DNA from 3 places in the Chromobacterium vaccinii genome. Region 3 is predicted to be linked to each of the others. Evidence: predicted binding sites of a transcription regulator. Region 3 holds the regulator's gene; each other region holds the start of a gene.
The links. Region 3 encodes FNR, which switches genes on or off when oxygen is low (the NO sensors DNR and NnrR bind a similar motif). Its sites were predicted from a motif close to TTGATNNNNATCAA; they were not measured.
Positions count from the first base shown of each region.

Region 1 (9,767 bases), 2.1 Mb from region 3:
TCCACGTCGACATCGACGGCGCGCTGGTGACGATCAAGGCCGAGATCAAGCAGTTCGACCAACAGGACAAGGATGAACGCCCGCTGCGCAGCGAGCGGTATTACGGCCTGGTGTCGCGCAGCTTCCAGCTGCCGCAGGACATCGACCGCGAAACCGCCAGCGCCAAGTATGAGAACGGCGTTCTGAGCCTGACCCTGCCCAAGCGCCGCAACAGCGGCGCCGGCCAGCGGCTGCGGATCGAGTAAGCTCAGCCTCGGCCCCGCGGCAATAAAAAACGCGCCGGTCTCCCGGCGCGTTTTCGCTGGCGATGACGCGAATCAGGCCAGGATCTTGGATACGATCTCGTACACGTCCTTGGACAGCTCGGCCCGTGCCATGCGCTCCAGCTCGGCCCGCATCAGCGCCTGCCGGCCCGGCTCCAGCTTCTGCATCCGGCGGAAGGCGCGGGTCAGGCCGCTGGCCCCCTGCGGATTGATGGCGTCCAGCTCCAGGATGCGGTCGGCCAGGAAACGGTAGCCGCTGCCGTCGCCGGCGTGGAAGTGGTGCAGGTTGGCGCCGAAAGCGCCCAGCAGCGAACGCACCTTGTTGGGGTTGCGGATGCTGAACGCCGGGTGATGCAGCGCCGCCTCCACCCGCTGCAGCGTGCCGTCCAGCTGGCTGCCGCCGATCAAGGTGAAGAACTTGTCCATCACCAGCGCCTCGTTCTGCCAGCGCGAGGCGAAGTCGGTGAAGCAGTCGTCGCGCTCCTGGCCGTCGCGGTCGCGCAGCGCCAGCAACGCGCCCATCTGGTCGGTCATGTTGTCGGCGTCGCGGAACTGCTTGGCGGCGATCTCTGCCGGCCAGGCGTCGTCCAGGCGGTTCAACATCCATAGCGCTCGGTTCTTCAGGCTGCGCTTGCCGGAGTCCTGCGGCTTGTACTCGCGGGTGAGATTGAGTTCGTACGCCTCGCGCCATTCGCCCCGCAGCGCCTGCGCCAGCTGGTCCAGCACGAATTCGCGCACCAGGTGGATCGCCGCCGGATCGGCCACGTCCACCATTTCCAGGATTTCGCCTTCGCTCGGCAGATTCAGCATCAGCGCCTTGAACGCCGGATCCAGGCTATGGTCCTTCAACACCGCGCGGAAGGCGCCGATGAAGGTTTCCGACAGCTTGAGCTCGCGGCCCGCGGCCGCGTCGTCCAGCAGCTGCTTGAACAGGCGCTCGGCGAAGATCTGGCCGGCTTCCCAACGGCAGAAGCTGTCGCTGTCGCTGGCCATCAGGAACACCAGCTGGTCGTCGCGCCAGTCGTATTCCAGCTTCACCGGCGCGGAGAAGCCGCGCAGAAGCGACGGCACCGGCTCGGCCGGGATGTCGACGAAGGTGAAGCTCTGTTCGGCGGCCTTGACGTCCAGCACGCGCGACGCGCCAACAGCCTCGGCTTCGCCGGCGAGGCGCAGCGGCAGGTCCTGGCCGTCCGCGCCCACCAGGCCCAGCGCCAGCGGGATGTGGAACGGCAGCTTGGCCTGCTGGCCCGGCGTGGCCGGGCAGCTCTGCTTGACGGTCAGCGTGTAGCTTCGCTCGCCGGGGTTGTAGCTGGAGGAAACGGCCAGGCGCGGCGTGCCGGCCTGGCTGTACCACAGCGCGAACTGCGACAGATCGACGTCGTTGGCGTCGGCCATCGCGGCTCGGAAATCGTCGCAGGTGACGGCGTGGCCATCATGGCGCTTGAAGTACAGGTCCATGCCCTTGCGGAAGCCGTCTCGCCCCAGCAGCGTCTCGTACATCCGCACCACTTCCGCGCCCTTCTCGTACACGGTCATGGTGTAGAAGTTGTTCATCTCGATATAGCTGTCCGGACGGATCGGATGCGCGGTCGGGCCGGCGTCCTCCGGGAACTGCGCCATGCGCAGGCCCTTGACGTCCTCGATGCGCTTCACCGCGCGGCTGTAGATGTCGGCGCTGAATTCCTGGTCGCGGTAGACGGTCAGGCCTTCCTTCAGGCTCAGCTGGAACCAGTCGCGGCAGGTGACGCGGTTGCCGGTCCAGTTGTGGAAGTATTCGTGGCCGATCACCGCCTCGATGCCTTCGAAGTCGGCGTCGGTGGCGGTGTCCTGGCGCGCCAGCACGTACTTGGTGTTGAAGATGTTGAGGCCCTTGTTCTCCATCGCGCCCATGTTGAAGTCGCCGACCGCGACGATCATGTAGATGTCCAGGTCGTACTCCAGGCCGAAGCGCTCCTCGTCCCACTTCATCGAGTGCTTGACCGACTCCATCGCGTGCGCGGTCTTGTCCTGGTCGGCGGGCTCGGTCCAGATCTCCAGCGCCACTTCGCGGCCGCGCATGGTGACGAACTTGTCCTTCAGCGCCACCAGCTTGCCGGCCACCAGCGCGAACAGATAGGACGGCTTGCGGTAGGGGTCGACCCATTTGACCCAGTGCCGCTTCTTGTCCACCATGCCCTCGCCCACCTTGTTGCCGTTGGACAACAGCACCGGGTACTTCTGCTTGTCGGCCTTGATGGTGGTGGTGAACTTGGCCATCACATCCGGACGGTCCAGGTAGTAGGTGATCTTGCGGAAGCCTTCCGGCTCGCACTGGGTGAACAGGTTGCCGCTGGACGCGTACAGGCCCATCAGGCTGGTATTGGCCGCCGGATCGAGTTCGGTTTCCACTTCCAGGATGAAGCTGTCCGGCACCTGCCGCACGGTCAGCACGTCGTCGGCCAGGCCGTAGCGGGTCTCGTCCAGCTTTTCGCCGTCCAGCAGCACGGCCAGCAGCTTGGCGCTGCCGTCCAGCGTCAGGTCGCGCTCGGCGGAATCGCCGTTGCGGGTGACCACCAGCCGCGACTGCACGCGGGTGGCCTCGTCCTCGATGTCGAACACCAGATCGACGCGGTCGATCAGGAAGGCCGGAGCCCGATAATCCTTGCGATACTTGACTTCTGGCTGTTGGGCCATGCGTGTCTCCTTATGGTCCGGCTCGTGGCCGGTCTCTTTCATAGACGGCGCGGCGCCTGATCGGCGCCGCTCTTGGTCGAAATCGACCGCTCTGTCAGCGGCCTGCAATCCATTTGCCGCCGCCGGCTTCCAGCTTGAGGCGGCAGGTATCCTCGGGCGCGGCCTGCGGCGCCACGTCGAAAGTCATCAGTTCGTCGCGGCGGAAGGCGTGCAGCTTGATCTTGTCCCCCGCCGCCAGACGGGCAAGTTGTTTGTCCAAATCGTAGGCGCGGAGCTTGTCCACCGCCACCACCACGTCGCCGCCGGACAGGCCGGCCTGTTGCGCGGCGCCGCCGTCCAGCACCTGAGTCAACTTGACCCCGGCGGCATCGGCCGCGGTCTTGATGCCCAGCGTCAGCGGCGCCGGCTTGCCGGCGAAGGCATCCACCACGCCGCCGCGGTCGGACGCGCCCTGCGCGGCCTCGAATTTCAGTTCCACGCCCTGGCTCTTCAACAACTCCGCCAGCGGCAGGTCCTGGGTGCTGCGCAGCGCCAGATCGAAGAAGGGCTTGAGCTTGAGGCCGGTGGTTTCGATCGCGATCTTTTCCCACTCGTCCTCTTCCAGGCCCTTGCCGTCAGCCAGCCACTTGCTCCACAGCGCGCGCATCACGTCGTCCAGCGACTGCTTGCCCTTGCTGTCGCGGCGGATGGCGAGATCCAGCGCCAGCGCGGCCAGCGAGCCCTTGGTGTAGTAGCTGACGATGCTGTTGGGGCTGTTCTCGTCCTGGCGGTAGTACTTGGTCCAGGCCTCGAAGCTGGATTGCTCCAGCGTCTGCTTGAGGCGGCCCGCGCCGCGTTGCACGCCGGTGATGGTTTCCGCCACCAGGCCCAAGTAGCGCTTCTCGTCGATCAGCCCGCAGCGGACCAGGGTCAGGTCGTCGTAATAGGAGGTGATGCCTTCGAATGCCCACAGCAGGCGGGTCATGCCTTCGCGATTCAGGTCATATGGCGTGAACGCCGCCGGCTTCATCCGCTTGACGTTCCAGCTGTGGAAGTATTCGTGGCTGATCAGGCCCAGCAGCTTCAGATAGCCGTCGCCGATGTCGGTCGCGCCAGGCGCGGGCAAGTCGTCGCGGTTGGCCACCAGCGCGGTGGACGCGCGGTGCTCCAGGCCGCCGTAGATGTCCTTGCCGACGAACAGCATGAACACGTAGCGATCGAACGGGGCCGGCTCGCCGAACAGCTTGATCTGGTATTCGCAAATCTTTTTGGTGTCTTCGGCCAGTCGCTTCAGATCGCTCTGGAAATGGCCGGAGACAACGAACTCGTGCGGCACGCCGCAAGCCTTGAAGCTGACCTTTTGGAACTCGCCCATTTCCACCGGGTGGTCGATCAGCTCATCGTAGCTGGATGCCTGGTAGCCGCCGAAGCCGCTCTTTTTCTTGATGTCGACGGCGGGCAGGCTGGTGGCTACTTTCCAATCGGCGTAGGCCTTGCCTTCCGGCGCGTGGATCTCCACGGCGCAGGGCTCGTTTTCATAACCCTCAGCCGCCAGGAACACGCTGGTGCCGTTGAAAAAACCGCGCTCGCCGTCCAGATAGGCGCCGCGCACCGACAGGTCGAAGGCGTAGACCAGATAGCGCAGCGTCAGCGCGCCCTTGGCCGGCGCCGCCTGCCAGCGGTTCTTTCCCAACTGCCGCAGCGCCACCGGCTTGCCGCCGGCGCGGGCCTCCATCTCGACGATGTGCTTGGAAAATTCACGGATCATATAACTGCCGGGAATCCACGCCGGCAAAAAAAACACCTGGCCATCCTTGGCCGGGTGCGTAACGATGACGGTTGCCTCGAACAGGTGCGCTTCCGGCGACACCGGGCGCAGCGTGTATTGTACTGGGACGGGTTGGGTCATGATCAGCCTGCAAGCGTTGCAAAACTTGATGATTCTAGCATTTCCGCGATTTTGGCGGTTGCCCTCATGGCGTATTGATCCATGTCAAGAAGTCATACCAATACGCCAATACAATTGCATGCGTAGCAACATGCACTATTCGTATCGCTACCCTCGTAATACCGCGAGAATTGGGACAGACAAGAACCGATCCAAGCCGACTATGCAACTGGCTCGCATAAGGCATTTGATTTAGAATAACGGCATTGGATACGTGGGAATTTGGTGCTATCGAAAAGGCCGGCAAACTGCTAATACAGACATCAAAGCCTATCGGTACAGGTCAAGCACCTGATTCGACTTTCACTACACGGTTCCCCGCGGCTTGCTTTCCAATTTCCAGATTGGGATGAGGTTGAAAAGTTCAAGCCGCCTCGGTTTGTCATGTTCTGAGTTAGCAACCTTGGAGAAAACCTTAAATGGAAACGCAACCCACTTATAACTATAAGGTGGTGCGCCAATTTGCCATCATGACCGTAGTTTGGGGCATCGTCGGCATGTTGGTGGGCGTCATCATTGCGGCCCAGCTGGTGTGGCCGGAGCTCAATTTCGGGCCCTGGTTCCACTTTGGCCGCCTGCGCCCCTTGCACACCAACGCCGTCATCTTCGCCTTCGGCGGCTGCGGTCTGTTCGCCACCTCCTACTACGTGGTGCAACGTACCTGTAACGTCAGACTGATTTCCGACAAGCTGGCCGCCGTCACCTTCTGGGGCTGGCAGCTGGTGATCGTGCTGGCGGCCATCACGCTGCCGCTCGGCTTCACCACCTCCAAGGAATACGCAGAGCTGGAATGGCCGATCAAGCTGCTGATCGCCGTGATCTGGGTGATTTACGCCATCGTGTTCTTCGGCACCATCGCCATCCGCAAGGTCAAGCACATCTACGTGGCCAACTGGTTCTACGGCGCCTTCATCCTGGCCGTGGCGCTGCTGCACATCGTCAACTCCGCCTTCGTGCCGGTGACCATGTGGAAATCCTATTCGGTGTACTCCGGCGCCGTCGACGCGATGGTGCAATGGTGGTACGGCCACAACGCGGTGGGCTTCTTCCTGACCGCGGCCTTCCTCGGCATGATGTACTACTTCGTTCCCAAGCAGGCCGGCCGTCCGGTGTATTCCTACCGCCTGTCGGTGGTGCACTTCTGGGCGCTGATCTTCACCTATATGTGGGCCGGTCCGCACCACCTGCACTACACCGCGCTGCCCGACTGGACCCAGTCCGTCGGCATGGTGTTTTCCCTGATCCTGCTTGCGCCGTCCTGGGGCGGCATGATCAACGGCATCATGACCCTGTCCGGCGCCTGGCATAAGCTGCGCACCGACCCGGTGCTGAAGTTCCTGGTGGTGTCGCTGTCGTTCTACGGCATGTCCACCTTCGAAGGCCCGATGATGTCTATCAAGACCGTCAATGCCTTGTCCCACTACACCGACTGGACCATCGGCCACGTGCACTCCGGCGCGCTGGGCTGGGTGGGCTTCATCACCATCGGCTCGATGTACTACCTGATCCCGCGCCTGTTCGGCCGCGAAACCATGCATAGCGTCAAGCTGATCGAGGCCCACTTCTGGCTGGCCACCGTCGGCGTGGTGCTCTACATCGCCGCGCTGTGGATCTCCGGCGTGATGCAAGGCCTGATGTGGCGCGCGCTGAACCCGGACGGCACCCTGACCTACGCCTTCGTCGAGGCGGTGAAAGCCACCTACCCGTACCACACGGTGCGTCTGCTGGGCGGCTTCCTGTACCTCTCCGGCATGCTGTTGATGGCTTACAACACCTACCGCACCGTCGTCGCAGGCCGCGCCGTCGATGCCAAGATCCCGGCCATCACCGCAGAAGCACATTAACAGGCGAGAATAATCATGGACAGAATCCAGAAACTGATTGAAGAGCATGTAGGCTGGCTGATCGTGCTGACCCTGCTGGTGGTCAGCGTGGCCGGCCTGGTGGAAATCCTGCCGCTCGCGTTCCAGAAATCCGTGACCGAACCGGTGGCCGGCGTCAAGCCGTTCACCGCCCTGCAACTGGCTGGCCGCGACATCTACATCCGCGAAGGCTGCACCACCTGCCACACCCAGATGATCCGCCCGTTCCGCGCCGAAACCGAACGTTACGGCCACTACTCCGTGGCCGGCGAATCCGTCTACGACCACCCGTTCCTGTGGGGCTCCAAGCGCACCGGCCCCGACCTCGCCCGCGTCGGCGGCCGCTATTCCGACGAATGGCACCGCGTGCACTTGAACAACCCGCGCGACGTGGTGCCGGAGTCGAACATGCCGGCCTTCCCGTGGCTGTCCAAGAACCTGGCCGACGCCGACGTGGTGCCGAAGAAGATGGAAGCCCTGCGCCTGGTCGGCGTGCCCTACACCGACAAGGACATCGCCGAGGCGAAGTCCCAGGTGGAAGGCAAATCCGAGCAGGACGCCGTCGTCGCCTACCTGCAGGGCCTGGGCCTTGCCGTGAAGAACAGGCGCTAAGCCATGGACTGGGTCACTTTCGGGCGTTCGCTGTTCACCGTGGTCTGCTTCGCGTTCTTCATCATGGTGTTGATCATGGCCTACAGCAAACGCTCCAAGAACCGGTACGAGGAGGCGGCCAACCTGCCCTTCATGGACGACGACAAGGTAGAGGAAGCCCCGCATGACGAGGCTTCCCACGGAGCGAGAAAATGAGTCAATTCACAAGCGGTTTCTGGAATATCTGGATTATCGTGATCGTGCTGGGCGGCATCATCGGCTTGACGCTGCTGGTGTTCACCCAATCCAAGACCACGGTCAAAAAGGGCGAAGAAGTCGACATCACCGGCCACATCTGGGATGGCGACCTGGCCGAGTACAACAACCCGTTGCCGCGCTGGTGGATGCTGATGTTCTACATCACGCTGATCTTCGGCGTGGTCTACCTGGTGCTGTACCCGGGCCTGGGCGACTACAAGGGCGCTTTCGGCTGGACCCAGATCGACCAGTACAAGGCCGAGAGCAAGGCCGCCGAGCAAAAATACCAGCCGCTGTACGACAAGTACCTGAAGCAGGATATGAAGTCGGTCGCCGCCGACCCCAAAGCCCAGGAAATGGGCCGTCGCCTGTTCCAGACCTACTGTGTGCAGTGCCACGGCGCGGATGCCCGCGGCGCCAAGGGCTTCCCCAACCTGGTGAGCCATGACTGGATCTACGGCGGCGAGCCGGACACCATCAAGACCACCATCCTGAATGGCCGCCACGGCCAGATGCCGGCCTGGGGCGCCGCCTTCGGCGAAGAGAAGGTCAAGGATGTGGCCAACTACGTGATGTCGCTGTCCGAGCACAAGAAGAAGTTCGACGCGGAACGCGCGGCCCGAGGCAAGGAAACCTTCGCCGCGGTATGCGCCACTTGCCACGGTCCGGACGGCAAGGGCAACCAGCAACTGGGCGCGCCCAACCTGACCCATCCGTCGGGCAGCTGGCTGTACGGCGGCACCGAGAAGGCCATCATCGAGACCATCACCAACGGCCGCAGCGGCCAGATGCCGGCCTGGAAGGATTTTCTCGGCGAAGGCAAGGTCCACCTGCTGGCCGCCTACGTCTGGAGCCTGTCCAACAACCCCAAGGCGCAGCAGTAAGCGCCTTGCACGGCGCGCCGTCCGCCCCGCGCGGGCGGCGCGCTTCGCCTCTCCCCACCCAGAGGCTTTGGTAGAGCGCATCGACCGGTGAGTTTCACCAAACCCTCTTCAGGAAAACGACATGTCCGAATCGCTGAAGAAAATCCCGATCAAGGTTGAAGGCGCCGGCCAGGACAACGAAACCGTCTCGCTGTACGAATCCCACCAGAAAATCTACGTCCGTGCCGCCAAAGGCATGTTCAACAACCTCCGCATCCTGTTCGTGCTCGGCACCCAGCTGGTCTACCTGGGCCTGCCCTGGCTGCAATGGAACGGCCGCCAGGCGGTGCTGTTCGATCTGGCCGACCGCAAGTTCTACCTGTTCGGCCTCACCGTCTGGCCGCAGGACTTCGTCTACCTCGCCGCGCTGTTGATGTGCTGCGCCTTCGGCCTGTTCACCTGGACCACCATCGCCGGCCGGCTGTGGTGCGGCTATTCCTGTCCGCAGACGGTGTACACTGAGATCATGCTGTGGATAGAGCAATGGGTGGAGGGAGACCGCAACAAGCGCATCAAGCTGGACGCCGCGCCGATGAGCTTGCGCAAGCTCAGGCTGAAAACCGCCAAACACTTCATCATGATCGCCTTCTCGCTGTGGACCGGCTTCACGCTGGTAGGCTATTTCACGCCGATGCGCAGCCTGGTCGCGGCGCTGCCCACCTTCGGCTACGGTCCGTGGGAGACGTTCTGGATGTTCTTCTACGGCGGCTTCACCTATCTGTTCGCCGGCTTCATGCGCGAGCAGGTGTGCAAATACATGTGCCCGTACGCCCGCTTCCAGAGCGTGATGTTCGACGCCGACACGCTGATCATCTCCTACGACGAGGCCCGCGGCGAGCCGCGCGGCGCCCGCAAGAAGGGATCCGACCCGAAAGAACAGGGCCTGGGCTCCTGCATCAACTGCAGCATCTGCGTGCAGGTGTGCCCGGTGGGCATCGACATCCGCAACGGCCTGCAATACGAATGCATAGGCTGCGCCGCCTGCATCGACGCCTGCGACGAAGTGATGGACAAGATGGGCTATCCGCGCGGCCTGATCCGCTACACTACCGAAAACGCGCTGGAAGGCAAGTATCCGGAAAAGGAAATCGCGTCGCGGCTGAAACGTCCCCGCGTGGTGCTGTACATCCTGGTGCTGAGCGCGGTGATCATCGCCGCCGTCACCTCGCTGGCGATGCGCAAGCCGTTCAAGGTGGACATCCTGCGCGACCGCGCGTCGCTGGTGCGCGAGACCGACGAAGGCTGGCTGGAAAATACCTACATCATCAAG
Region 1 is NZ_CP017707.1:4,071,837-4,081,603, reverse strand. It holds gene BKX93_RS18980 (Hsp20/alpha crystallin family protein) at 1-245, shown strand, start outside; gene pepN (aminopeptidase N) at 318-2,936, opposite strand; gene BKX93_RS18970 (M61 family metallopeptidase) at 3,031-4,824, opposite strand; gene ccoN (cytochrome-c oxidase, cbb3-type subunit I) at 5,283-6,707, shown strand; gene ccoO (cytochrome-c oxidase, cbb3-type subunit II) at 6,723-7,337, shown strand; gene BKX93_RS18955 (cbb3-type cytochrome oxidase subunit 3) at 7,341-7,532, shown strand; gene ccoP (cytochrome-c oxidase, cbb3-type subunit III) at 7,529-8,458, shown strand; gene ccoG (cytochrome c oxidase accessory protein CcoG) at 8,580-9,767, shown strand, end outside.
Region 1: the regulator FNR is predicted to act here: its motif matches at 4,899-4,912, upstream of BKX93_RS18970 (M61 family metallopeptidase).

Region 2 (9,767 bases), 2.1 Mb from region 3:
ACAGGTGAGCCACGTCACGACAAGGTACTCTCCCCAGAGGAAGCAAAGGCGCTGCTGGCTGAAGAGGTAGTACTGGAAGAGAAGTTGGATGGGGCCAATCTCGGACTATCTCTCGCTCCTGATGGTTCGTTACGTGCCCAGAATCGTGGCCAATATCTGTGCGAACCGTACACTGGCCAGTTTTCCCGGCTGCCTGGTTGGCTGGCCCAGCATAGCGAAGCAATCTCCTCTTCCTTAAAACCAACATTAATGCTCTTCGGAGAATGGTGTGCCGCCAGGCATTCGCTCGACTACAGCGACCTACCCGACTGGTTTTTGCTGTTCGATGTCTATGATCGTCAGGTGAATAAGTTCTGGAGCAGTGCGCGACGTAATGCGCTGGCAGAAAATATTGGGCTTTCCACGGTTCCGGAGTTAGAGCGTTGTCATCAGACGCTGCCACTATTAAAAGCGCGGCTGCAGTACGACCACAGCCGTTTCCGATCAGGACCATTGGAAGGGATCATTATTCGCCAAGATTCAAATGGTTGGTGCAAGAGCCGAGCGAAGTTGGTACGCGAGGACTTTACCCAGACGATTTCCGAACACTGGCGCCGGCACCAAATTGAATGGAACCAGCTTTCCAAGGAGGGCGAGCATCTAGGATAAACCCGCCAGACCAAGCCTTGCTGGAAAACATTGGCAACGACAGTGGCTTTGAACGTCTAGTTTCTGCCGCTAGAATTCAACCTAGCAATGTCGCTTTAATGCCTGAGTTCGTCTTGGGCTGCTAACGAACTTTCCATTGTTCACAATCAGCGACTGAGGGCAGGTAACCGGTCCATAGTTGCCCACTTCCGCACAACGGTTGAAAGTCGACTCCGACCGATAAGAAGCCCGTCTAGCTAGATCAGTTCGAAATACTAGACATCCTCACTCCTGATGGCCACCCGAACCCACAGCGTTGCGACAAGCCGCTCTCTCGCCCTCCGCTCCTCACCAAACCTTCCAAGCAAAAAGAAGCCAGCCCCCAATCAAGAGAGCCGGCCCAGAGGAGTACGCCCGATGAAATATCGTCTTGCCTTGCCGCGCTCAGCGGACCACCGTTTCCACGGCCCAAGCGTTGTTTTTCACCGTGGACAGCGTGACCGGCGCTTTCAACAGATTGCCATTGGGCGCGAAGGCGAAGTCCGCCGTCACGCCGCTGTAGCGGATGGCGGCCAGCTTGGGCAGGTATTTGGCCGGCTCCACTGAGCCCGCCTGTTTCATGGCTGCGGCCACCAGCATCACGCCGTCGTAGAACTGCGGCCCCAGCAGCACCACGTCTTGATGGAAGCGTTCCTTGTAGCGGCGCTCAAACGCCTTGCCCGCCGGACGGGCGCCGAGCACGCCGCCGGCCACCGCCGAGTAGTGACCGGCCGCGTCCGCGCCGGCCAGCTGGATGAAGGTGGGGGTGTTGAGCATGTCCCCGCCCATCAGCCTGGCCTTGAGGCCCAGCCGTTTCATCTGCTTGACCATGGGCGCGGCCTGGGCGTCGGCGCCGCCGTAGAACACCACGTCCGGATTGACGGCCTTGAGCGAGGTGAGGATGGCGGTGAAGTCGGTGGCTTTGTCGGTGGTGAATTCGCGGCGGGTCACCTTGCCGCCGTTGGCCGCCACCGCTTTGACGAATTCGTCGGCGATGCCCTGGCCGTAGGCGGTGCGGTCGTCGATGGCGACAATGGTCTTTGCCTTCATCGTTTTGACGGCGAATTGCCCCAGCGCGCCGCCTATCTGGCTGTCGCTGCCCACCAGGCGGAAGGTGGTTTTGTAGCCTTGCTGGGTATAAGCCGGGTTGGTGGCCACCGACAATTGCGGGATACCGGCTTCTGAGTAAATGCGCGAGGCTGGGATGGACACGCCGGAGTTGAAATGGCCGATGACGGCCTTCACCCCGGCATCCACCAGCCGCTGCGCCGCCTGGGTGCCGATGCGCGGGTCGGCCTGGTCGTCCTCGGACACCAGTTCGAACTTGATCTTCTGCCCGCCCACCACCAGGCCCTTGGCGTTGACATCGTCCACCGCCATTTTGGCGGCGTTTTCATTGTCCTTGCCATAGTGGGCCTGCGGGCCGGACATCGGCGAGGCGAAGCCTATCTTGACCACGGTATCGGCATGGGCCGCCGCCATGGCGAACGGCGCCATCATGCCGCCCAGCGCCACCACCCAGTTCACTTCCGCAAACAGTTTGTTCCAAGCCATGAGATGTCTCCTTTATTGCTGCATTGACCAGGGCAAGCCACCCGGCCCGCCCTGCTACCGCTCCCCCACCGCGGCTGGTCTGCGCCAGCCTGAGGCGGGGTCAAAAACGAGATAGCCGATACGGCTGCATGTCCAGCGCCGGCGGCCGCCCCTGCAGCATGTCGCGCAGCAGCGCGCCGGTGGTGGCCGCCAGGGTCAGGCCCAGATGGCCGTGGCCGGTGGCGAACCACAGCCCCGGCTGCGGCGCCGGGCCGATGATGGGCAGGGTGTCCGGCAGCGACGGGCGGTTGCCCATCCACACCGTCATGTCCTCGGTTGAGAAATCGCCGACGATGCGCCTGGCCTTGTCCAGCAGGATGCGGGCGCGGCGCCAGTCCGGCGGGGCGTCGCGGTGCGCCAGCTCCACCGTGCCGGCCAGACGCAAGCCGCCGTTGGCCATCGGCAGGATGACGAAGCTCTCGCTGGCGCACTGGATGAAGTGGCGCAGCGCCACTCCAGCCTTGGGCAGGTTGACGTGATAGCCGCGCTCGCTTTCCAACGGCACGCGGTATTTATGTTGTTTGACGAAGCGGTCGCTCCACACGCCGCAGGCGATCACCACCGCGTCGGCGCGCAGGAAGCCGCCAGCCGTTTCCACGCCGGCCACGCGGCCGGCCTCCATCGCCGTGGCCAGCGCCTCGTCCCGGACAAAGCGGCCGCCCTCGCGGAGAAAGGCGTCGAACAGGCCGCGGCTGAAGACATAGGGGTCGTCCACATGAGACCACGCCGGCACTTTGACCGCGTAGCGCCATTCCTCCCCCACAACGCCCTCTTCTTCCACCAGCGCCTCGCGCTCCAGCGCCTGCCATTGCACGCCATGGCGGCGCTTGGCGTCCCAGTCTGGCGCGGCGGCGTCAAATTCCTCCCGGCTGCGATACAGCGTCAGGTTGCCGTGCCGCCGCCACAAATGGCCAAGGCCGACTTGGGCGATCAGTCCGGCGTAGTCGTCGTTGACCCGGCCCAGCAGCGCGGCCAGCGCCTGCGTCAGCTCAGCCACGCGGCGCGGCCGGCTAGCGGCCAGAAAGCGCAGCAGCCAGGGAGCCAGCGTAGGCAGGTAGCGCCAGCGCAGGGCCAGCGGCCCCAGCGGGTCCAGCATCCAGCCGGGCACCTTGCGCAGCACGCCGGGCTCGGCCAGCGGGATCACGTCGCTGACGGCGAAAGCTCCGGCATTGCCGTAGCTGGTTTCCATCGCCGGCTCGCCGCGGTCCAGCAGCGTCACTTCGAAACCGGCCAGGCGCAGCTGCAAGGCGGCGGCGATGCCGACCACGCCGGCGCCCACCACGATGACGGCCGCGCCGGGCGCAATAGCGGGCGCCATGGCTCAGCCCTCCCGATCGCCGTCCAGCAGACGGCGCAGCGCCAACGGATTGGCCTGTTTCAAGGCCTGCGGCAGCAGCGCGTCCGGAAAGTCCTGATAGCAGACCGGCCGCAGGAAGCGCTGGATGGCCGCCGTGCCCACCGAGGTGGCCCGCGCGTCCGAGGTGGCCGGGTACGGCCCGCCATGCACCATGGCGTCGCACACTTCCACGCCGGTGGGCCAGCCGTTCGCCAGAATGCGGCCAGCCTTGCGCTCCAGCGTGGGCAGCAGCGCGTGGGCCAGGTCCAGATCGCCCTCGTCCAGCTGCAGCGTGGCGGTGAGCTGGCCTTCCAGTTGCTCGGCAAGTTGGCGGAACTCCCGCGCGTCCTTGCATTGCACGATCAAGGCGGCGGCGCCGAACACTTCGGCCCGCAGCGCTGGGTTGGCCAGATAGTCCCGCGCGTCGGCCAGCCACAGCTGGGCCTGGCACTGATTCGGCCCGGTGACCGGCAGGCCGGCGGCCGCCAGGCGCGCATGCCCGGACAGCGCGTCCACGCCCGCCAGGTAAGCGTGGAAGATGCCGGGCGTCAGCATGGTCTGCGCCGGGCTCTGCCGCAGCAGAGCGGACACGGCGGCGATGAAGCCATCCAACGCCGGGCCCTGCTCGGCGATGATCAAGCCGGGATTGGTGCAGAACTGCCCCGCGCCCAGCGTCAGCGAGCCGACAAAGCCCTGCGCCAGCGCCTCGCCGCGCGCCTGCAGCGCCGCCGGCAGCAGAAACACCGGATTGGTGGAGCTCATTTCCGCATAAACCGGAATCGGCTCCGGCCGGTTTTGCGCCAGCCGGCACAAGGCCAGGCCGCCGCCGCGCGAGCCGGTGAAGCCCACCGCCTTGACGCGCGGATCGGCCACCAAAGCCTGCCCCGCTTCGCGGCCTTCGCCGAACAGCAGCGCGAACACGCCGGCCGGCAACCCGCATTTCTCCGCCGCCCGCGCGATGGCCCGCCCCGCCAGTTCGCTGACGCCGGGATGGGCGCTATGGGCCTTGACGATGACCGGGCAGCCGGCCGCCAGCGCGGAAGCGGTATCGCCGCCGGCCACCGAGAAGGCCAAGGGGAAATTGCTGGCGCCGAACACCGCCACCGGCCCCAGCGCCACCTGGCGCTGGCGCAGATCGGCGCGCGGCAGCGGCTGGCGCTGCGGCATGGCCGGGTCTACCCGCGCGTCCAGCCACTCGCCGGCCCGCAGCGTGCGGGCGAACAGCCGCAGCTGGCCGCAGGCGCGGCCGCGCTCTCCCTGCAAGCGGGCGCGCGGCAGGCCGGTTTCGGCCATCGCGCGTTCTATCAGCGCATCGCCCAGCGCTTCCATCTCGTCGGCGATGGTTTCGAGAAAGCGCGCCCGCGTTTCCGGCGCGGTTTCGCGGTAGGCGTCAAACGCGTCCCAGGCCAATGCGCAGGCCTGCTCCACCTGTTCGCGGTCCGCGCCGGGGTAGCCCGGCTCCAGCGCTTGATCGGTGGACGGGTCTATCGCCCGGATCCTCTCGCGGCGGCCGGCGACGGCCTGCCCGCCGATGAGCATCTTGCCTGTCAGATTCATCATGTTTCCTGTGTGATTAAGCTTCAGGCGACGTTCAGTTCGGCCGACCAGTTGCGGTACCACTCGCGGAACAGCGCGTACTGGGTTTCGGCATAGCGGCGCTGGGCGGGGCTCAGCGCGTCGGTCTCGTTGAAATGCAGCGCGTATTCCTTGTCGCCGTTCAGCACCATCAAGTGCTTGTAATACAGCACCAGGTCGCAGCCTTCGTCGAAGGAGGACAACACGGCCAGCGCCGATTCCAGCTCGCCGGCGCGGCGGCGGGCGACGGCATCGCCCCTGGCCGCCGCCTTGCTCAGCGCCACCAGGTGCAGCACCTCGCGCGGCAGCGCGTTGCCGATGCCGGTGATGGCGCCGGTGGCGTTGCAATTGACGAAGCCGTGCACCACCTGGGTGTCCACCCCCACCATCAGCGTGACTTCGTCATCCTGGGAGGTGATGTGCTCGGCGGCGTAGCGCATGTCGGCGGCACCGCCGAACTCCTTGAAGCCGATCAGGTTGGGATAGGCGCGGCGCAGCTCGAAGAACAGGTCGGCGCGGGTGGCGAAGCCATAGTAGGGGCTGTTGTAGATCACGGCCGGCAGCTTGGGCGCGGCGGCCAGAATGGCCGAGAAATGCGCCTTTTGCGCGGCCGGCGACGCGCCGCGCGACAGCACCCGCGGGATCACCATCAAGCCATGCGCGCCCACCCTGGCGGCGTGGGCGGCATGGGAAACCGCCTCGCGGGTGTTGACGGCGCCGGTGCCCACGATGGTCGGCACGCCGGCGGCCGCCAGCCGCGCCACGCCCTCCTGGCGCTGGGCCTCACTCAGCAGCGGCCAGTCGCCCATGGAGCCGCAGTACACCACCGCGCTCATGCCTAGGGACACCAGCTCCTTGCCCTTGGCCACCAGCGCGTCGAAATCCGGCTGGCGATCGGCGGTGCACGGGGTCATCAGCGCCGGGATGCAGCCGGTGAAAATGTTATCGCTCATTGTTTTGCTCCTTGCGGCATTCATTCAGGTGGTAGAGGTAATGAGAGGCGCGGGCTCAGATGCCCCACGCGAAGGGGTCTTGCTCGTCGATCAGCAATGTGGCGCGCGCCGTGATGTGGGCGCGGCCGGTGATGTAGGGGCGGATGAAGTCGCCTTCGCGCTGGTAATGGCCGATGAAACGGCTGCCGGTGATGCCGGCCTGCACCCACTCTTCGCCTTCGGCCAGCCTGCCGTCGGCGGCCAGGCAGGCCAGCTTGGCGCTGGTGCCGGTGCCGCAGGGGGAACGGTCGTAGGCCTTGCCTGGGCACATGACGAAGTTGCGGCTGTCGGCGTGTTCGTCGTCGGCGAACAGCTCCACATGATCGATGCGCGCGCCGTCGGCGCCGGTGACGCCCTGCGCCTCCAGCGCCTGCATCGTGGCGCAGCTGAACGCGCTCAGCGCCTCGACATTGTCCAGCCGCACGCTCAGGCCATGCTCGGCCACCAGGAAAAACCAGTTGCCGCCCCAGGCGATGTCGCCGGTCACCGTTCCATGGCCGGGCACCTCCACCGCCGCCTGCCGGCGGTAGCGATAAGCCGGCACATTGCGCAGCGTCACCGCGCCGTCCTCATGCAAGACGGCGTCCACCGGCCCCACCGGGGTGTCGATCTTGTGGCTGCCGGGCGCGATGCGCCCCAGGTAATGCAAGGAGGCGATCAGGCCTATGGTGCCGTGGCCGCACATCCCGATGTAGCCAGTGTTGTTGAAGAAGATCACCCCGCAGGCGGCGTCGGGCGAAACCGGCTCGCAATACAGCGCGCCCACCAGCACATCGCTGCCGCGCGGCTCCAGCAGGCAGGCGCGGCGCCATGGATCGTGCAGTTCGCGCAACGCATCGCGTTTGTCCGCCATGGTGGCTCCCGTCAATGCGGGGAATCCGCTCAGCACCAGCCGGGTGGGTTCGCCCCCGGTGTGGGAATCGATGATCTCCACCTGTTTCATTCGTGTATCCATTTCCAAACCCCATCCAGTCCGACCGACCGCGCCGTCGTCTCGCAGGCCATTGATTCCATTGAATCTCCGCGCCGCGCCGGTATTCGCTTCCACCCCGCTAGCATGGCTGCGTTGTCGCCGGCAATCTTGATGGTTATCATCAGTTGCGATGACGAAATCGGCATAGTTTGCGTTTCAGAGGGCCTAGCGAGCGGGATAGGCGTGATGCTTGACCGAGCAGCAGAGCATTCGGGATGACGAGGCGGCGATGGACGCCGACGGCCAGGCACGGCGCTTGGCGCGCCAAGAAAGGCGGGAGGGATGACCAGCGAGACCGTGGAAAAAATCGCCCGCTGGCGGGATGAAATCCGCCCGGCGACGATAGACCAGCTGCTGGCGGGCGTCGCCCCGCTGTTGCCGGTGCTGGACCTGATCCCCAATGCGGCCATCTTCATCAAGGACAGGCAGGCGCGCTATCTCTGCGCCAACCAGACGCTGGTGCAGCGCTGCGGGCTGAAGGATTTGCGGCCGCTGCTGGGCAAGACCAGCGCGGAAGTGTTCCCGGCCCAGCTGGGGCCGGCGTATACGGCGCAGGATCTCAAGGTGCTGCAAGACGGACTGGTGCTGGAAAGCCAGCTGGAACTGCATCTGTTCAAGAACCGCGAGCCGGGCTGGTGCCTGACCTACAAATGGCCGTTGCGCGACCGGCAGGACGAGATCATCGGCCTGATAGGCATCTCGCTGGACCTGCAAGCGGCCAGCAAGACCCACCCGGCGTACAAACGCCTGGTGGCGGTGGACGAGTTCATCCGCCGCAACTTCAGCCAGCCGGTCACCATGGCGGAGCTCACCGGCATCGCCGGCATGTCCGCCGCCCAGCTGGAGCGCTATTGCAAAAAAGTGTTCCACCTGTCGCCGCGGCAGATGATACACAAGGCCAGGCTGGAACACGCGCACCGGCTGCTGCATGAAGACATGGCCATCACCGAAGTGGCGCTGCGCTGCGGCTATGCCGATCACAGCGCCTTCAGCCGGCAGTTCAAGGCCTTGACCGGCCTGACGCCGCGCCAGTACCGCCAGCAGCTGGGCAGAAGCGATGCCGAGCCGGCTTCGGATGCCGAATAGCCAACGCGGGGCTCTGAGACCGGCTGCGCTTGTCGCGGCCGCGAGCCTGACAGCAAGTCCACGCAACCTCTGGCGGCGGCCTCGGTCATAATGCGATGAGCCACATCCTGAACATGGAGCGTCTGATGAAGTTTCTCCTGCCCGCCGCCGCGCTGCTGGTTTCCGCCGCGGCCATGGCCGATGCGCCAAGCAAGCCCGTCATCACCGGCAACATCCTGCGTCTGGATTCCGCCTGCGACTTCACCGAAAGCAGCCTGAACATCCAGCGCGACAACCTCTCCCTGAGCGCCACGCTCAATAAGGCGGCCGCCGCTCGCCTGCAGCAGGCCACCGGCGACTTCCTGAATCAAAGCATGGTGGTGGTGATCAACGACGTGCCCGTCAGCGCTCCGGTCGTCAGGGCCGTGATCAACACCGGCAAGGTCCAATTCGCGCTGGGACGCGACGCCGCCGACAAACTGTTGCCCACCCTGCTGGAAACCACCTGCTACCAGGAAAAGCCGCAGGCCAAGTAACCGGCCGCTAGGCCTTGTGCGTGGACAGCAGAATGCTGGTTTCGCTGGCGGAAATGCCCGGAATCAGCCTGACGCGCCCCTGCACCCGGTCGAATTGCTCTAGCGAATCGGCGCGCAGCTCGGCCAGGATGTCCCAGCGGCCGTTGGTGGAATGCAAGGCGTGGGCGCTGGGATCGCCGCGCAGCGCCTGCATCACCGCGGCGGTCTTGTTGCCCTCCACCGCGATGCACATCCAGGCCCGGATGCGCCTGGCTTCCGCCTCCGGCTTCACTTTCACCGTGTAGCCGACGATCACCCCGCTCTCTTCCAGCCTGGCGATGCGATGCTGCACCGTCGCCCGCGACACTCTCAACTTCTCCGCCAACGCGGTGACGGATATCCGCGCGTCGTCGCGCAGCAGCGCCAGTAATTGCCTGTCGGTATCGTTCATGCCAAATCGTCAATCAAACCCATCAATTTGCAAAACAATATGAAAATTCTGTAAGGTTTGCCAGCTTTTTGACGACAATCCGGAGGCGCACAATATCGACCATTCTTGATCCGCATCAATACCGGCCCAATCGATAGCCGCAGGTCAAGACGGACACCTTACCCACCGCCTCCCCTAGGATGAAAAGGCATGCAAACCACCAGCGACGTTCTGATGATCCGGCCGGTCCGCTTCCTGTCCAACCCGCAAACCACCGCCAGCAACGCCTTCCAGAACCGGGAACGGGACGCCGCCGAGGCGCAGCGCGCCGCGCTGGCCGAATTCGACGCCTATGTCGATGCGCTGCGCGACTGCGGCGTCAATGTGCTGGTGGTGGATGACACCCATGAGCCCCACACGCCGGACTCCATCTTTCCCAACAACTGGCTGAGCCTGCATGCCGACGGACGGGCGCTGATTTACCCGATGGAGGCGGAAAACCGCCGGCAGGAACGGCGCCAGGACATCCTGGACGCCATCGGAAAACAATTCGATTTGCGCCGCGCGATCGACCTCAGCCCTTTCGAGCGCGACGGACATTACCACGAGGGCACCGGCTCCA
Region 2 is NZ_CP017707.1:4,882,601-4,892,367, reverse strand. It holds gene BKX93_RS24270 (RNA ligase family protein) at 1-648, shown strand, start outside; gene BKX93_RS22605 (branched-chain amino acid ABC transporter substrate-binding protein) at 1,072-2,220, opposite strand; gene BKX93_RS22600 (NAD(P)/FAD-dependent oxidoreductase) at 2,321-3,577, opposite strand; gene BKX93_RS22595 (aldehyde dehydrogenase (NADP(+))) at 3,581-5,155, opposite strand; gene BKX93_RS22590 (dihydrodipicolinate synthase family protein) at 5,176-6,123, opposite strand; gene BKX93_RS22585 (4-hydroxyproline epimerase) at 6,179-7,105, opposite strand; gene BKX93_RS22580 (AraC family transcriptional regulator) at 7,418-8,221, shown strand; gene BKX93_RS22575 (hypothetical protein) at 8,347-8,736, shown strand; gene BKX93_RS22570 (Lrp/AsnC family transcriptional regulator) at 8,744-9,166, opposite strand; gene ctlX (citrulline utilization hydrolase CtlX) at 9,356-9,767, shown strand, end outside.
Region 2: the regulator FNR is predicted to act here: its motif matches at 7,244-7,257, upstream of BKX93_RS22585 (4-hydroxyproline epimerase).

Region 3 (9,767 bases):
CGGTTCTGCAAGTCCGTTACCTCTGCCTATTAGGCAGAAGCTTCGGCCTCGGCTGCCGGCTGCTGGGCGTCCAGCAGGTTTTTAGCCTTTTCGTCCTTCATCATCGGGGACGCGTCGGTGATGGCGCGGTCCAGCTTGATGCTGAGGTGACGCAGAACAGCGTCGTTGAACTTGAAGGCGTGCTCGATCTCGGCCAGGGTTTCCGACTGGCACTCAACGTTCATCAGAACGTAGTGAGCTTTGTGCAGCTTTTGGATCGGGTAAGCCAGTTGGCGGCGGCCCCAGTCTTCCAGACGGTGGATCTTGCCTTCGGCGGCCAGAACCATACCCTTGTAGCGTTCGATCATGGCCGGGACCTGTTCGGACTGGTCCGGGTGCACGATGAACACGATTTCGTAATGGCGCATGTGAACTCCTTTTGGCTATTCGTAGCCTTCCGCCATGCGATTGCGAAAGGCAAGGTAGTAAACCGCAGCATTCTACGCACTTTGCCGCGGCCAGGCAAACTTTAGGCGCATTTATTCAGAAACATCAACGCGCTGCGCCGGCAAACCGCGGCGGATTTACAACTTCTTGTCGCGCTTGATATCCACCACCACCCCGTCGCGCAGCGTGACGATGGTGGTGTAGGGAATCTGGCCGTTGGCCAGCCAGGACAACTGGCGGGTGGTGGACACTGTGGTCACGCCGCTGGCGAGCCTGCCCTGATTGCTGTCGCTGCCGTAATCCGGCGCGCCCACCATGGACACGACTTCGGCTTCCAGCATGCCATTGTGCAGCTTGATGTAGGTTTCGAACGGAATCGGCGCCGCGTGGGCGGCGCCGGCGAACAACAGCGCGATACAGGCCAGTTTTTTCATTTCCGACTCCCGGTTAAAGAAACGAAAGCCCGCCAATGCGGGCTTTCTCAAGGCTTTGTTTCAACGCACCTTCTTCACCACATCGATCAGCTCGGTCACCATGCCGGTGGCGTCGCCCTGCTGCAGCGCGCGCGAAACGCAGCCCTTCATGTGGTTCTCCAGCAACTGCAGCGCCACCGCGTCCAGCGCCGACTTCACCGCCGCCACCTGGGTCAGCACGTCCACGCAGTAGCGGTCGGACTCGATCATGCCGCTGATGCCGCGCACCTGGCCCTCGATCCGCGCCAGGCGCTTCAGCAGCGCGGCCTTGCCGGGCTGCACCACGCTGCGCTCGGCCTGCGCCGCCTCATGGCAGCACTCCTGGGGAGAATGTGTATCGCCCATGACGGTTCCTGGATTTTTCATATCGGCATTATCGCCCATCCCATCGCGCTAGGCACGGACATCCAGCGTCCCCATCATGCCGGCGTCCTCGTGCTCCAGGATGTGGCAGTGGAACATCCGCGGCCCCGGCATGTCCTGGCGGAAGCGCAGCCTCACCTTCTGCTCCGGCGGCACGTTGACCACATCGCGCCAGGCGAGGTAGGGCTCGCGCCGCCAGCCCTTGCCGTCATGCCGTTCCGTCACCTGGAACTGGGTGCCGTGCAGGTGGAAGGGATGGTCCATGTCGGCCCGGTTGTCGATTTCCCACTCTTCCACCACGCCGACCTTGCCGGTGAAATCCATCCGGTCCATGTCGAAGGTCTTTCCGTTGATCAGGAACATCGCCGCCGGATTGGCCATATCCTCGCTGAAGACCACGCGTCGCGTCACCGAGGGCTTGAGCAGCGGAATGATCCGGCGCAGACTTGCCGGCAAAGAGGCGGTGACTGCCGCGCTCCCGGCCTCAATGTCCAGCAAGGGCAATGCCTTGTCCTGCTCCGGCCCCATCATCTTGCCGCGCGCGTACGGCAGCGCGACCAGGCCGGCCGGCTTGCCGGCGGCGAAGCGGCCGGTGACGGCCAGCTCGGCGCGCGCGCCCGGCGGCAGCACGAGAGATTCGATGCGGCGCGGCTTTTCGATCAGCCCGCCGTCGGTCCCGACCAGCCAGACCTCGTGCGCCGGCAGCGCCAGCTTCAGCACCCGCGCGCTGGTGGCGTTCCAGATCCGCCAGCGCTGGCGCTCGCCGCGCCCCAGTTCCAGCCTGGGATGCCACGCGCCATTGACCAGCACGAACTGTCCCTCGCGGCCATCCATCTTGTCGGCGTCGCTGTTGGCGGCGATCTTGCCGTCTTCGTCCAACTTGAGGTCCGACAGCACCAGCCAGCGCTCCGGCAGATGGGCCAGCGGATCGTCGCGGCCTCTCACCACGAACACGCCGGCGAGGCCGCGGTATACCTGCTCGGCGGTGTGGCCGTGCGGATGCGGGTGGTACCAGTAGCTGCCGGCGCTGCCGGCCGGCAGAGAGAAACGATAGTCTCGGCCCTGGCCGGGTTGAACCGGATCATGCGGATTGCCGTCCTGGTCGGCCGGAATCGGCAGGCCATGCCAATGCACGGTGGTAGGCTGCGGCAGGCGGTTGTCGAAGCGCAGGGCCAGCGTCTCGCCCTCAGACAACTCGATCGCCGGGCCCGGCACGCTGTCGTTGTAAGCCCAGAACGCCGTCGCCGGCTTGCCGGGCAGCAAGGGCAAGCTCACCGCGGCCGCGGTCAGGCAGCCCTGCAACGCGCCGTCCTTGCGCTCCAGCGGCAGCCGCTTCAGCTCCGGCAGCGGCAAGCCCCTGGCCAAACCCAGGGCCGTCGCATCCGGCGTCGCCTCTCCCATCGCCATCGCCCCGTGGCCGGCATGGGCGGACTCGGCCGCCGCCGGCCTGAGCCACCACGGCGCCAGGGCCAGCGCAGCCCCCCATCGCATCATTTGACGTCTTTGCATCGCGCGCTCCATTCAGAGCCTGTCTAAGGCCTTAAATACCCCCATTGGGTATATTGAACCTAGAGTCGCGGCGATGGCAACAGTTCCGCTCTCTGTGCTTGCGGGCATAAAAAAACGGCAGACCGGGCGGTCTGCCGTTTGTTTGGATCATCTATCCGCTTACTTGCTTACGTGCGGCGCCAGCAGATGCAGCAACTGGGCCAGCACCTTCGGGCTGCCGGCGACGATGTCGCCGGACTCGAACCAGCCCTGCTCGCCGGTGGGGTCGGTGACGATGCCGCCCGCTTCCTGCACGATCAGGCTGCCGGCCGCGATGTCCCACGGCTTCAGGTTCAGCTCGAAGAAGCCTTCGGTGCGGCCGCAGGCGACGTTGCACAGGTCCAGCGACGCGGCGCCTTCGCGGCGCACGCCGGCGGTCTTGCCGATCACATCTTTCAGCATGCCCAGGTATTGGTCGAGGTAACTCTGGTCGGAGACCGGGAAGCCGGTGCCGATCACGCATTCATTCATCATGAAGCGCTTGGAGACGCGGATGCGGCGATCGTTGAGGAAGGCGCCGACGCCGCGCGAGGCGGTGAACAGATCGTTGCGGTTCGGGTCGTAGACCACCGCCTGCTGGACCTGGCCCTTGTGCGCCAGCGCGATCGAGATGGCGTACTGGGGATGGCCGTGCAGGAAGTTGGTGGTGCCGTCGATCGGGTCGATGATCCATTCGTATTCGGAAGAACCCACGCCTTTGGCGCCGGACTCTTCTGCTAGAATCGCGTGCTTCGGATAGGCTTCGAGAATGACGCTGATGATCGCGTCTTCGGCGGCGCGATCCACCTCGGTCACAAAGTCATTGTGCTTTTTCTTCTCTACGCGGATGGCGTCGAGGTTGAGCGACGCGCGCTGGATAACACTGCCTGCGCGGCGAGCGGCTTTAACCGCGACATTGAGCATCGGATGCATTGACGGCCTCTACACTTGAACGATGGGCGGGTGTCCGTCGATGACGCGACACCCGCCGGTAACAATCTGGGTTAAGGAACAAAAAAACCCGACGCCTGGGCGCGGGCTTTTGGTATATGCCCGCTATTTTAATGTGAAAACGCCAATGAATAAACCCCAAGTACCTGATTTTCTGAAAAACATCCGCGTGGTGCTCGCCCGCCCCAACCATCCGGGCAATATCGGCTCTGCCGCGCGCGCGATGAAAACCATGGGTTTGAGCCGCCTGTACCTGGTCGAACCCAAGGTGTTTCCCAGCGACGAGGCCAACACGCTGGCCTCGGGCGCGGTGGATCTGCTGGAAAACGCCGCCGTGGTTTCCACGCTGGCCGAGGCCCTGTCCGACGTCACCGTCGCCTGCGCGCTGACCAGCCGCCGCCGCGAATTGACCACGCCGCTGTCCACCCCGCGCCAGACCACGCCGGAATTGATCGCCCGCGCCCGCGACGGCGAACAGGTGGCCCTGGTGTTCGGCAACGAGACCTTCGGCCTGTCGATCGAGGAAGTCGAGCAATGCAACCGCCTGGTGACCATCCCCGGCAATCCCGACTACTTCTCGCTGAACCTGGCGATGGCGGTGCAGGTGATGACCTACGAACTGTTCAGCCACACCGGCGTGGACGTGGAATACCTGCGCGCCGAGGGCGAGGCGGCGACCCAGAGCGAGGTGGACGGCATGTGCGGCCACCTGGAACAGGCGATGGACGAAATCGGCTACTTCCAGCGCCGCAACAGCGAGCGGCTGATGCGCCGGATGCGCACCATGTTCCACCGCGCCGGGATGTTGCGCGAGGAGATCGACATCCTGCGCGGCTTCTACAAACAGGTGCAGCGCACCGCCTCCGGCCGGCCCGGGGATGCCGACTGAGTCCGGCCTCGCCCTGCCCTACGCGCGCCCGGCGGTGCGCGACCTCGCCTTTCTGCTGACCTCTCCTTCGCCCTGGCTGTGCGGCGCCGATCTGCCGCCGGAACGATTGCTGGGGCCGGACGGCGAGGCGCTGCTGGCCCGGCTGGACCATGCGCCAGCCGAGCTCGAGGCCTGGCTGGCCGCCGCCCCCGCCAAACGGCTGGGACAATATGCCGAACGGCTTTTCTCCTTCTGGTTTCGCCAGGTAAAACACATCGACCTCATCGCTGAAAATCTGAAAGTCATAAACCGGGAGCGCCGGACGATCGGAGAGTTCGACTTCCTGCTGCTGCTGGACGGCGAGCCCTGGCATCTGGAAACAGCCAGCAAGTTTTACCTTTCGCTGGGCGAAACCGCCGACGATCTGGTCGGTCCCGGCCTCAATGACGCCTGGCGTTTGAAAGCGACCAAAACCACAACACAATTGCGGCTTTCCCGCCATTCCGACGCGCTTGCCATCCTGCCGGACGGTTTTCAGGACTGCCGCGCCGCGGCCCGGCTCTGCGGCTGGTTCTTCTATCCGGCGGATCAGTTTCCGCCCGCGCCGCTCAATCCCCATCAACTGCGCGGCTGGCTCGCGCCGAGGGACGCCCCCTGGCCGCGCGCCGGCGGCGATTCGCGCTGGGCCTGGCTGCCCAGGCTGTCATGGCTCGCCCCCGCGCTGCTGTCCGAAGCCGATACGCAGGACGAGGCCACCCTGCGCGCGCGGCTGCAAACGATGCCGGCGCCGCAGTTGCTGGCCGAACTGCGAGCGGTAGGCGGCGGCCTGTGGCGCGAGGTCGCGCGCGGCTTCGCCGTCCCGCCCGGCTGGCCGGACCCCGAGCGTCTTGCGGCGCTGAAGCTCAAAATCTCGCGGACATGAAAAAAGGCAGGCGTCGCGCCTGCCTTGATTGCCGATTCCGGACAGCCTTAGTGGCCGTCGGCGTGCATGCAGCCTGAAATCAGGTTTTTCAGCTCGTCTACCAGCACCAGCTGAATGTGCTTGTGATCGACGGTGATCCAGCCCTGCTGCTGGAACTTGGACAGCGTGCGGCTGACCGTTTCCAGCTTCAGGCCGAGGAAGCTGCCGATCTCTTCCCGGCTCATGCGCAGGATGAAGTCGTTGGCGGCGAAGCCCCGGGTGGACAGCCGCTGCGACAAGTTCAGCAGGAAGGCGGCGATGCGCTCCTCCGCCTTCATATTGCCCAGCAGCAGCATCACGTTCTGGTCGCGCACGATCTCGCGGCTCATCAGGCGGTAGAAGTGGTGCTGCAGGCTGGGGATGTCGCGGGACAGCGACTCCATCCGGGTGAACGGCAGCTCGCATACTTCGCTGTCCTCCAGCGCCACCGCGTCGCAGCTGTGGTTGCTGGAAGAAATGCCGTCCAGCCCCATCAGCTCGCCCGACATCAGGAAGCCTGTCACCTGCTCGCGGCCATCCTGGCTGGCGACACAGGTTTTGAAGAAGCCGGTGCGAATCGCGTACAGCGACTTGAAGGACTCGCCGCTGCGGAACAGGTATTCGCCGCGCTTCAGGCGGCGGCTCTGGCGGATCACCGCGTCCAGCTGGCCCATTTCCTCGCGGTTCAGACCGACAGGCAGGCATAGCTCGCGCAGGCTGCAGCTGGAGCAGGAAATTTTCAGCGTATGCAGGGAGGTTTGGTTTTGTTCAGACATGCTGTATGTGCAAGCCGGCGAAGCTTGACCCTTATCAAGGCGGAATTCACTAATTTTTCGCAAATTTACCAGTCCTCCAGAAGTTTTACCATCCGAATACGACATGAAAACTACCCACCCCTTCTCTCCCGCCCATTTTGTCTTCGATCGCGAGTTGATCGAGAGGCTGGATGGCGCGGGGCCTAGATACACATCCTACCCGACGGCAGATCGTTTTACGTCTAATTTCTCGACGCAAGACTATCTGGACAAATTGCGTCAGCGCCAGATCGGCGCCAACCGCAAGCCTCTATCATTGTACGCTCATATACCTTTTTGCAACACCATCTGTTATTACTGCGCCTGCAACAAGATCATCACCAAGGATAGCGGCAAGGCGGACCAGTATCTGGACTATCTGGAGAAGGAAATCCGCCTGGTATCCGCGGAACTGGGCATCCGGGAAAAAGTGATACAGCTGCACTTCGGCGGCGGCACGCCCACCTTCCTGTCCGATGCCCAGCTTGAGCGGCTGATGGGCATCCTGAGCACCCACTTCGAATTCCTGATCGACGGAGAATATTCCATAGAGATTGATCCGCGCAAGGTAAAACGTGAAACCATGCTGAAATTGGCAGGATATGGTTTCAACCGCGTCAGCGTGGGCATACAGGATTTCGATCCCGCGGTGCAGCGCGCGGTAAACCGGATTCAGACCGAAGAGGAAACCCGCGCGGTGATCGAAGCGGCGCGCGAAGGCGGATTCAAATCAGTCAGTCTGGACCTGATCTACGGCCTGCCGCTGCAAAGCCGCGAAACCATGCGCGACACGCTGCAGAAGGCGCTGGCGCTGGATCCGGACCGGCTGTCGCTGTACAACTACGCCCACCTGCCCAGCGTATTCATGCCGCAGCGGCGCATCAATGAGGCGGATCTGCCGCCCGCCGCGGTCAAGCTGGACATCCTGCAAGACGCGGTGAAGACGCTGACCGACGCCGGCTACGTGTTCATCGGCATGGATCATTTCGCCAAGCCCGACGACGAGCTGGCCATCGCCCTGCGCCAGGGCCGGCTGCAACGCAACTTTCAGGGCTATTCCACCCATTCCGATTGCGACATGCTGGCCTTCGGCGTCTCCTCCATCGGCAAGGTGGGCTCCTGTTACAGCCAAAACGACAAGACGCTGGATGGCTATTACGCGGCGCTGGACCAAGGCCGGCTGCCGGTGGTTCGCGGACTGACGCTGGACAACGACGACGTGCTGCGCCGGACCATCATCCAGAGCCTGATGTGCCGTTTCGCGCTATCGGTGGAAGCGATAGAAGAAATCCACGGCATCAATTTCGCCCAATATTTTGCGGCGGAAATGCCACAGATACGCGAATTCCAGCAACAGGGCCTGCTCTCCTTCGACGGCGACTTCCTGATGGTGGAGCCCCAGGGCCGCTTTCTGATCCGCAATATCGCGATGATCTTCGACCGCCATCTGCGCGAACGCGAAACCCGCGCCCGCTACTCCAAGACCATCTGACCCCCTTCTTGGCGCCGGGCTTTCCCCCGGCGCGCTCCTTCGTTCCGGGCGAGACTGCCCATAAGGCGGGTAGCGGATATTTTTCCCTGTGTGATAAGCAAAATCACTTATACAAAGGGTATGCAAGCGTGCCGGGCGAAAATTGGCGCGGCAGCCCGCTTTCGCAAGGAGCCGCTCCATGTCCACGCCCATCGTCAGGCTGATGCAGCGCCTGAGCTACCCGCAACGCTTCGCCGTGATCGGCGTGCTGTTCGCCGCGGCGCTGTTGTATCTGGTCTACGGCCTGTACCGCAGCAACCAGGACAATATAGAATCCACCGCCAAGGAAAAAGTGGGCGTCGCCTACATGCAGCCGCTGACCGCGATGCTGGCCCAGACCCAGCATAGCCAGGAGTTGGCGGTGCGCGCGGCGCTGGGCGAGGCCCAGGCCAGAAACGACTTTCCCGCCGCCGCCCAGCAGTTGCAAGCCAAATGGCAGGCGCTGCAGGACGCCAACGGCCGGCTGGGCCCGGAACTGGCCAGCGACGCCGCCTGGAAAGACGCCGCCGCCGCCTGGGACAAGCTGAAGGCCACGCAGTCCGTCCAGCCTACACAATGGATCGCCGCCTACGGCAATCTCAGCGACAAGCTGAACAATCTGATCGGCGTCATCAGCGACAACTCCAACCTGACGCTGGACCCGGACATCGACACCTATTATCTGATGGACGCCGCCACCGCCAAGCTGACCACGCTGGTCAGCCATCTGGGCGAAGCCAACGCCATCGCCTCGCTGGCCGAGGCCAACCATCTTCTAGATCCCGCCCAACGCGACCGCCTGGTGGAGCTGCGGCCGCTGATCGCCGAGGTCAATGACGGCCTGGCCAGCGACATCACCAAGGCCGTGGCCTACAACGCCAGCCTGAAGCCGGACATGTCGGCCCAGGCGGACAAGCTGGCGGCGACGCTCAAAAGCCAGCTGCCGGCGATAGACGACGCTGTCGGCGGCAAGACCGGCGCCGCCGGCCTGAAAGTGGCGGGACACAGCGCCGCCGGCGCCGAAACGGTGTCCGTCTACATCTCCGCCGGCCTGAAACAGCTGGACCAGTTGCTGCAGGCGCGGATAGACCGCACCGCCAGCCAGCGCGACACCTATATCGCCATCGGCGTCGCCTCCATGCTGCTGGCCATCTTCCTGTTCCACCAACTCTACCTGTCCATCACGCTGCAGTTGGGCGGAGAGCCGCTTTATGTGCAGCAAGTGGTGGAACAGCTGGCGGCGGGCCGGCTGGACACCCGCATCCATCTTCGCGACCGGGACGACCTCAGCCTGCTGGCGGCGATCCGCCAGATGCGCAACCAGCTGCGCGAGACCGTGACCCAGTTGCTGGACACCTCGAGCGAGGTCAATCGGGCCGCCGACGCGATGGCGCACAGCGCGCAGAGCATCACCGCCGGCAGCGCCCGGCAGAACGAGGCGGCCGCCAGCATGGCCGCGTCGATAGAGCAGTTGAGCACCAGCTTGTCGGAATGCGCGACGCAATCCGAACAGGCCGACCGGTTGTCCACCGACGCCGCCAGCCGCTCGTCGGACGGCAACCGGGTCATCGCCGCCACCGCCAGCAGCATGGACGGCATCGTGCGCGACGTCTCATCGGTGTCGGACACCATCACCGATCTGGGCAAGCAATCCGAATCCATCGCCGGCATCGTCGACGTGATCCGCGACGTGGCCGAACAGACCAATCTGCTGGCGCTGAACGCGGCGATCGAGGCGGCGCGCGCCGGCGAGATGGGCCGCGGCTTCGCCGTGGTCGCCGACGAAGTGAGAAAGCTGGCGGAACGCACCGCGCTGTCCACCACCGAGATCAGCAATATCGTCAACCAGATCCAGAACACCGCGCAAAAAGGCAACGACAGCATGCAGCTGGGCATGAAGGCCATCATGGACGGC
Region 3 is NZ_CP017707.1:1,961,537-1,971,303, forward strand. It holds gene priB (primosomal replication protein N) at 1-11, opposite strand, end outside; gene rpsF (30S ribosomal protein S6) at 30-407, opposite strand; gene BKX93_RS09105 (hypothetical protein) at 564-860, opposite strand; gene BKX93_RS09110 (metal-sensitive transcriptional regulator) at 921-1,244, opposite strand; gene BKX93_RS09115 (multicopper oxidase family protein) at 1,293-2,771, opposite strand; gene BKX93_RS09120 (inositol monophosphatase family protein) at 2,931-3,722, opposite strand; gene BKX93_RS09125 (RNA methyltransferase) at 3,868-4,629, shown strand; gene BKX93_RS09130 (DUF1853 family protein) at 4,619-5,530, shown strand; gene fnr (fumarate/nitrate reduction transcriptional regulator Fnr) at 5,578-6,324, opposite strand; gene hemN (oxygen-independent coproporphyrinogen III oxidase) at 6,428-7,834, shown strand; gene BKX93_RS09145 (methyl-accepting chemotaxis protein) at 8,013-9,767, shown strand, end outside.